2 regions of the Sporomusa rhizae genome follow, and region 2 is predicted to be linked to the other one. Evidence: riboswitches for the same ligand, from Rfam matches in the RefSeq annotation. Region 2 holds a riboswitch; the other holds the start of a gene.
What was found. A riboswitch is a leader RNA that binds a small molecule or an ion and turns the genes downstream of it on or off. The one in region 2 is predicted to bind cobalamin.
Positions count from the first base shown of each region.

Region 1: another riboswitch for cobalamin. It lies ahead of SRRS_RS05405 (TonB-dependent receptor plug domain-containing protein); the one in region 2 lies ahead of SRRS_RS05640 (TonB-dependent receptor plug domain-containing protein).

Region 1 covers NZ_CP156925.1:1,184,413-1,188,850, forward strand. Annotated here, with positions in the region: gene SRRS_RS05385 (redox-sensing transcriptional repressor Rex) at 1-427, shown strand, start outside; gene SRRS_RS05390 (MerR family transcriptional regulator) at 559-1,395, opposite strand; gene SRRS_RS05395 (hypothetical protein) at 1,668-1,994, shown strand; cobalamin riboswitch at 2,086-2,267, shown strand; gene SRRS_RS05400 (hypothetical protein) at 2,382-2,582, opposite strand; gene SRRS_RS05405 (TonB-dependent receptor plug domain-containing protein) at 2,607-4,438, shown strand, end outside.
Region 2 covers NZ_CP156925.1:1,284,753-1,289,190, forward strand. Annotated here, with positions in the region: gene SRRS_RS05630 (IS1182 family transposase) at 187-1,737, shown strand; gene SRRS_RS05635 (hypothetical protein) at 1,822-1,998, shown strand; cobalamin riboswitch at 2,071-2,255, shown strand; gene SRRS_RS05640 (TonB-dependent receptor plug domain-containing protein) at 2,423-4,333, shown strand; gene SRRS_RS05645 (sirohydrochlorin cobaltochelatase) at 4,371-4,438, shown strand, end outside.

The DNA of each region.
Region 1 (4,438 bases), 100 kb from region 2:
CGGTTTTCAAGTAACAGCGGTTTTAGATATAAACGAGCAGAATTTCGGAGTACCGCTGCCTCAGTTGGGGATAGCAATTGAATCCTTGCGAAATTTAGAATCCATTGTATTTACAAAGAAGGTAAGCATAGGTTTGGTTGCGGTGTTGCCGGATCAGGCCCAGATTATAACCGACCGGCTTATTGCCGCCGGGGTTGTCGGTATTGCTAACTTTACCCAAGCCCAGGTCATAGTGCCTGACAATGTTGCACTGACTCAAATTAATGCAGGCTCGATGTTAAGCCAGCTTTCCTACGATTTGGCTAACCCTTTGAAGCTAAGAGTCCAGCAACCCAAAGCTAAGAAAAATAATAGAAATAATCGTCCCCAAAAATTCAAAACAGGCCTTTCAGAAAGGCGAACATCTCTGAAAAGACTATTTTTATAATTCGCCTCTAGACAGTTGAGTCAGGCCCTAGGGGGAAGAAATACAGGGATAATCTTTAAAAAAACGGCTAAGTCCCCGGACAAAGCGACGACCCTTCCGTAGGTTAAACCAACTGAAGGGTCGTTTCTTTATTAGGAAGTATATTCAACTGGAAAAGAGATTTGGTTGATATAGGTTTGCGTATCTGCTGTGAGCCAATGGTTCTTTAAGGGGAAAACATATACGTTACCGGCAACTATTAAACGGTTGCGCTGGATAAAGTCCAGAATCTTATTATATATGGAAGGCATTTTTTGATAATAAGTTCCTTTGAAGCGGACTGTCAGATACAATCCTTCCGGGCGAACAAAGCAGTATTTTTCGGCATTGGTATGGGCAACAGGCGTAAAAAATTGCAGTGTTTTATTAAATTTTTCTGCAAAAAAATCATCTTTACCGATAATCCAACCGGTAGTAAATTCTTTAAAGTGTTCCTTGGAAAAAGCAGTTTGATTATGTTTTGACAGAATTTTGAAGCGTTCCCGTGGCGTCATATCTGTGGTTAAAAATTCGCTGACCAGCAAGAATTTTTTTCCTTGGTAATTTAATTGAATTTGGTCCAATTGAGTTTTGCGTATTTTTTCTATTGTTTTTAAAGACATATGTAAACTATTTTTGATTTTTATTGTTTCATCTATAATTTTATTACATTCTTGTTCTTTTTTCTGTAAAATTTGCTCAAAATTACTGATACTGCGATTATGGAGATAATCTTTAATATCTTGAATGGGGATATTTAATTTTCGCAAATTTAGAATAATTTCCAATATGAGATATTGAGAAACAGAATAGTAACGATAACCATGTTCGTTTACAAATGCCGGGACTAATAATTCGTTTTTATCATAATATAGCAAAGTTTGCTTGGGAATACCATAGAGCGAAGCTAACTCGCCCGCTGTGATGTAGTTTTCTTTTTCATGCGTCATAGGTAATATTCTCCTAAGATATGATGCTGGTAGGAAAAAGCTAAAACAGCGAACTGTAAAAGATCGGCAGCCGTGCCTGTTCAGCCAAGTGCATCTATACTCATTATTGGTGATGAAGTAGATTATGTCAAGGATAGTCATGATTTTTTAGGGATATAAAGAAGTTAGAGTTCCGGGATAAATTGTTAGCGGGAGCAAAATATGCTTGACTGTATGACCACTATATAGATTACAGTAAACAATAAAAGATAATTTTTAAAGAGGTGAAAATAATGAGTACTGAAAAAAAACATCCTGAATATCAAATCCCCAATGACCCACATGCCAAGCACCGTTATGAGAGTGCCATGAAACACGTTCAATTTGCGAAAGAAGCAGGGAAATCTTCGGAAGAAATCCATGAGATTTTTCACAAAGTAATGAACTTCGACCCTAAAAATATCGAAAACATTCCCCAGGATGAAGCTCACAAAAAATACCGCTCCGCAGTAATTCATGCCCAAAAGGCGTTAGAGAACGGTAAAACTTCTGAAGAGGCTCATGCAATCTACAGGAATATTCTCTCGGGAAATACCGAAGGAAAATGTCACCATTCATAATAAAAATCCGTTAGTAAGCGAATTGTTAAGACTTGACTGTATGACTGGTATATAGATTAAAGTTTACGCTGATTGATTCTGAGTTTAATTGAATATCCATGAGAAGATAGGTGCCGAAAGGCTTAATAGGGAAGACCGGTTAAATTCCGGCGCGGTCCCGCCACTGTAACGGGGAGCAAGCTTAAGATATGCCACTGAGAGCGATGATCTTGGGAAGGTTTAAGTAAGCCATGATCCAGAGCCAGGAGAACTGCCTGTCTGATAATCACCGTTGTACCCACGAGCGATGGGAAGGGGATTTATAGTAGCACGTTTGGCTTAGAAGTTGTTCTGCGTCAGTATGTGTTTTTGCTGAAATATTCTCCTGGTCACTGACTAGGAGTTTTTTTAGCATAAAACTGTATCTTTTTTCCGGCTGCCTTGGCAGCCGGATTTTTTTGTATAGAAAGTATGACTTTCGCCAAGGCTCGGCATAAGCCGTGTTTCTTTATCCTGATCGACAGCAATGACGTAGACGGCACCTATGCCATTGGGACAAGCGTTATGAAAGGAAGTTGAATGATGAAAAAGAAAGAAAAGCAGAAGCATTGGGGTAAAAGGCCCCTTATAACAATGCTAATTATTGGGGCCGTACTGTGTGAAGGGATCGTATTTGCCGCAGGAGAAAGCATTCAAAGTTATGACTTGGATACCGTGATTGTTACGGCTCAGCGCACAGAAACCAGGGATTTAGAAACGCCGGCGACGACTACGGTTATTACAGCGAGAGATTTGAAAGAAAAGGGCGCCATCAGTGTTTACGACGCCTTGGAACGTGTAGTCGGGGTACATAGCTATTCTTACGGGTCAGGCGGCGAGGATTACGGCGGAATGTACTCTCGCATTATGGTCCGCGGCTTAGATAAAGGGACATTAGTACTAGTTAACGGAACTCCGGTTAATTTAATGAACGTCAACTCGATGATGAGCTCCATTCCGGTTGAAGCGGTAGAACGGATTGAAATCGTTAAAGGGTCCAATGCAGTTTTATATGGCGCCGAAGCAATGGGCGGCGTTATTAATATCATTACCAAAAAACCTGACGGCAAAGCTGGCGGCAGTATTACAACGACTTATGGCAATTATGATAAAAATTATTCCGCAGCCGTCAACGGCGATAAATTTGAGTTGTTTTATAAAAAGGAGTACAGGGGTGCGATTGACCAATATAATCGTTTATATACAACCAGTACGAAAAAAATTGCCAAAGAAAAAGGAACCAAGGACGCTATATTTCTTAGCTACAATATTACGGACGATCTAACCTTTAATTATGCTTATGCCGATACTGACAGTCATTTTAGGCAATATACTTATAATAAGAGTACAAAAGATTGGACGACTCTTTATAAAAATTACTATTATTATGATAATAGGCAAAATGTTAGCCTTGTTTATAATAATAAAGAGACAGATTATAAGTCCGTACTGGCTTACAATAAAAACAGGTTCAGACCAGGCGGAGACGCAACAACGAATACTGATTTAAGCAGTTATAATTTTGATAACCAAAAAGTATGGCACCTGCGCAATGGAAAAGATTTTCTGGTTGGCGGGGTCACATTGCAAAGCGAGCACTATACCCAAAATTATGGCGCGCACAGAGGTAATTTTAACCGTGACAGCTATGCCGTGTATACTTCGTATTCCCGTCAATTGACAGATGATTTTACCGCTATAGTTGGCTTGCGCGGACACTTCGTGCAGGCAAATGAATACGATGCCGCTCAAAATATTTTGTTGCCGCAATTGCAAACCGTATATAAAATTAACGATCACACCTCATGGTATACCAATATTGGAAAATCATTTGAAATGCCTGCATGTAATTCTCCTTTTTATGGTTCAGGGGCAGTATCGACCGCCATCAAATTAAAACCGCAAGAAGGCTGGAATTATGAAACAGGAATGAAATTCATTCATAACGATGAATCTTTGAAACTGGCAGTGTTTAACATGAAAATTAAAAATAAGTTCAAATGGGTAAAAGAGGATACTGTGATTTTTCCGGGTGGCGATCCCAATACAAGCATACAAATTAACCAGGATCAATTCCGCAATACAGGTATCGAAATAGAATATAACAAGAAGCTCAATGATAACTGGAAATATAATCTTGGCGTATCTTACAGCAATCCTGAAGCTAAAAATGGAAACGATAATTGGGAACAAACCGGTGCTAAATTGCAATATTCTCTTGGAACCACCTATACTAAAAATAAATTCACTGCAAATACAGACTTTTTTGTAACGGCGAAAAGAGAGATGGCGTTTTATAATCTACAAGGCCAAATGACGCCAGTAGACCATAGAGTCCCCAATTATGTTAATTTAAATCTTACTCTTCAATACAATGCTACTCCTAATGACCTAATTACGCTGGCGGGCTACAATTTGTTAGACAG
Region 2 (4,438 bases):
CTGCCACAAAACGGACAATTACCACCATAGCCATTACCAGAGCAGTTATCACAATACGTACTACCACAATCTGTAGTAGGGACAAGGGGACAGGTTGAAACCACTGAAAAAGTCAATAAATATCAAGAATTACCCGATTTTGGTATAATGGAGATATAGAATATATCAAAAAAGTGGTGATTAGGCATGCTTAAACCTAAATCAAAACAATTAAGTTTATATTCCATCTTATATGATAAAATACCCGATGATCATATACTTAAAAACATAGATAAAGCGGTAGATTTTAGTTTTATAAACAAGTTGTTAGAGGGCTCATACAGTGAGCATTTTGGCCGTCCAGCTAAGGAACCTGAAATGATGGCAAAGCTTCTGATATTGCAATACCTATATAATCTATCTGATACAAAAGTAATAGAGGAAACCTCGTTAAATCTCGCTTACATGTGGTTTGTTGGCATAAACCCAGATGAGGATTTACCGGATGCAAGCTTGCTTGCCAAATTCAGAACACAACGACTTAAGGATAGTAGTGTCGACGATATCATTAAGGAAGTAGTTCGCCAATGTGTGGAAAAAAACATTATTAAGGGAACCGGACTTAGTATTGACGCTACTCATACAGAAGCCAATACAGCAAAATTAGTTCCCGAGCGAATCATGAAACGTTTAGCAAAAAGAATATTAAAAAATGTGGAGAAGGAATCCGGAGAGATGCCGTCCGGAATAAATACAGACATACCTGATTATAAGGTAATTGAAGACTCTAAAGAGGCTAAGCATGTCATGAAAAATTACTTAGAAAGCATGATGAAAGAAGTCGAAAATAAAGTTGATATCTCAATTATGCCAGAAACGGAAAAAGCGATAGCTGAAGCTAAAGAAATATTAAGTGACAAAAAATTCATCATACAAAAGGGCATACGATCACTTGTAGATAAAGACGCTCGTGTAGGGTATAAATCAAAAACTGATAGTTTTTATGGTTACAAAATAGAATTTACAATGATACCAGAAGAACGTATTATTACAGCTATAGAAACGTGCGATGGTGCTTACGTAGATGGGAGTAAGTTTGACGAATTGTATAACCGCAGTAAAGAATGTGGAAATAACATAAAAGAAGTCTATGGCGACAAGGCCTATTTCCGTAAGCCAATACTTGACACTTTAAAGCTGGACAAAGTGGAGGCTATTATACCAGTAAGTGCCTCCGTATACAAAATTGATGAAAGTAGATTCAGTTATAACAAAGATAGCGATCAGTGGTTTTGCAGAATGGGAAATCATACAGTACATAAAAAACAAGGAAAAAGCAGTTGGGGGCAACAAATTCTAAAGTATACATTTGATAAGACCCTATGCAAAGAGTGCCCCAATAAAGTAGAATGCGCTGGAAAGACATCATCTGTAAAGCGCTTAGATATTGGCATTAATACGGCTGACTATTATGAGCATAGTCAGCGAGCAAATACGCAAGAGTTTAAAGAAAAATATAAAAAGCGTGCAAGCCATGAATGGAAAAACGGCGAGTTGAAGCGCTTTCATGGATTAGACCGTGCCCGAGGGTATGGTCTAAAAAGCATTAGTATGCAAGCCAAGCTAACAGCTTTGGCAGTTAACTTAAAAAGGATAGCCGCGCTGGTATCCTTTTATCGTACATATTTTAAGCGGATATTATTTAAAACGAACTTTGTATTAAGGATTAGCATGAAGCAGGTCAGGTGTGTTGGTTGAAAAAACAGGGATTTTTCAGTGGTTTCGGACAGGTTCGTTGTCCCGGGAAGTAAAAGAGTGTTATACTAGTCTTGAGGTGATAAAATGCCAAGACAAGCTAGAGAGAAAAGTGGAAGTGGAATATATCATCTAATGGTAAGGGGAATAAATAAGCAGAATATATTTGAAGACGAAGAAGATAGAAAAAGATTTTTGGAAACGCTCGAATATTACCACAGGAAGAGCGGCTATTTGTTAATTGGTAAGCAGGCAGGAAAGTGAGGGCACCAAATAATATTGACAAAACCTGCCAAGAAGCTATATATTAATGATAATATAACTTCTTGTAAAAACTTCATACTGCTTGAGCCAGGTGCCCTACGGGGCTTAATAGGGAAGTCCGGTTGAAATCCGGCGCGGTCCCGCCACTGTAATGGGGAGTTAACCCAAGGTATGCCACTGAGACTACTGTGTCTTGGGAAGGTTTGGGTGAGCTACGATCCAGAGCCAGGAGAACTGCCTGTCTGTCAATCACCGTTTTTACTTACGAGCGATGAGGAGGGGATTTTGCAAGAGCTGGCTTTTTCTGCTAATAGTTGGAGAAGACAAACTAACTCGTGTAATTTATAACCCTCCCGGTATACCGGGAGGGTTAATTTTTTGTGAAGGAAACATGCAAGTACCAACAGCGGGAGGATTTTAATAAATGAAAAAAGCAAGCAGGAAAAATCGGACTTTAGTATGTGCACTGTTCAGCAGTTCGTTGCTGCTGACGATGGCGGGGATGGCTCAGGCGGAGGAATTTACGCTCGATCAAGTGGTAGTTACGGCGACAAAAACGCCGGTGAAAAAATCGGAAGTCAATGCTAACATCACGGTAATCACCAAGGAGAAAATTGAGCAGCAGCATTACACGGATCTGTCGCAGGCGCTGCGGGATGTACCGGGAGTTACGGTGTACAATTTTGGTTCTCCGGGGTATGATCAAACTAACGGGCTGCGCATCAACGGCTCAGACAAAATTGTAGTGCTGATTGATGGTATCCGGGCCAATCAGGCGGATCTTAAATTTCCCGCATCTATGTATAACAATCTGGATAATGTTGAACGCATTGAGGTGCTTAAAGGCTCGGCGTCCGCTTTGTACGGCGCGGATGCCCAGGGCGGGGTCATTAATATCATTACCCGCAAAGTGGACAAGGACAGGACCGCGGTCTCAGTCAGCGGCGGCAGTTTTGGCAAAGAACGCTATTCCATCACGCAGGAGGGTGTCGAAGGCGATATGAGCTATCGCCTGTATGCCGCCAAGGATTTATTGGGAACAATGGAGGATGGCAACGGCAGGAAGATGCCGCAATCGCTGGACAACAAAACCATCGGCTTTCAAATTACGCAGAAGTTAAAGGCTAATTCGGATATAACCTTTAGCTATGACCGGGAAATGTCTGATTATATGTATTTGTCCCAATATAATTATGACTGGAGTGGCTGGCCACCGGCCAGAACCCCTGATTATCTGGCGTTTGGTTCGTTAGAAACCAATAAGACGAAATTGATCTACAATACTCAAATCAACGATAAAACCCGGAATCAGTTTTCGGTGATGCATAGCGTGTATGACTCGGTAGATGGTTCTTACGGTCCTAAAAAAGTAAAAACGTTGGTTATTCAGGACCAATTTACCAAACAACTGAACGAACAGCATACGCTGACTGCGGGGATCGATTATTCGAAGGATAAACTGGTCAAGGGATACAACAGCAGTTGGAATACGCAAACTCCCGACGGAATGAGTATCACCAACAAGGCAGTATATATCCAGGACGAGTGGAAAATGGACCGGCAGTGGAACTTGACCACCGGCATCCGCTATGATGACAACTCAGGATACAAAAGTGAAATTACACCACATGTTACATTAGGGTTCAAGCAAAATGACAAGACCAATTATTATGTTTCATACGGGGAGTTTTTCAATACCCCTACCACCTATCAATTGTGGGATGGTAAACACGGAAACTCTTCTTTGAAACCTGAATCCGGGGATAACGCGGAATTCGGGGTCACGCACCAAATCAGTGACACCGCGACGGTATCGGCCCATATTTTCAAACGTACCGTCGATCAGAAAATTAGCTATAATAACATAACAAAACATTACTATAATCTGGACGCCAATGAAGAATCAACAGGCTGGGATGTTCAGTTTAATAAAAAATTCTCCGATAAGTTCCGTGGTTCGTTAGGGTACACGCATACCCATGTTGACGCCGTGGGTTCTACATCCGAAAATGTGAACGGCTATATTCCCAAACAAGCCTGGAATGTGGGGGTTGATTATACCCAGGGACGGCTTGATATAGGACTTATGGGAAGAGGAATTATTGACAAGGTTGGCAATACCGGATATTCAGCGGTATTTCCTTCGTCCACCTACTGGGTATGGGATATAGGTATCAATTACCAGGTTGACAAAAATGCCAAGGCATTTCTGAAAGTCAATAATATATTTGACAAGTTTTATGCGGAACAATCCAATGTTGCCTGGGGCGCAGCCGGTGAATGGTGGGCAATGCCGGGCCGCAATGTGGTTGCCGGTATAAATTACAGTTTCTAACCTTATAGGATTTGTTGTTTATAAAGGAGGAAATACATTGATACAAGAGCGAGATCAGGCAACAAAGAAAGCCATCTTAGTCGTTAGCTTTGGTACTACCTATCC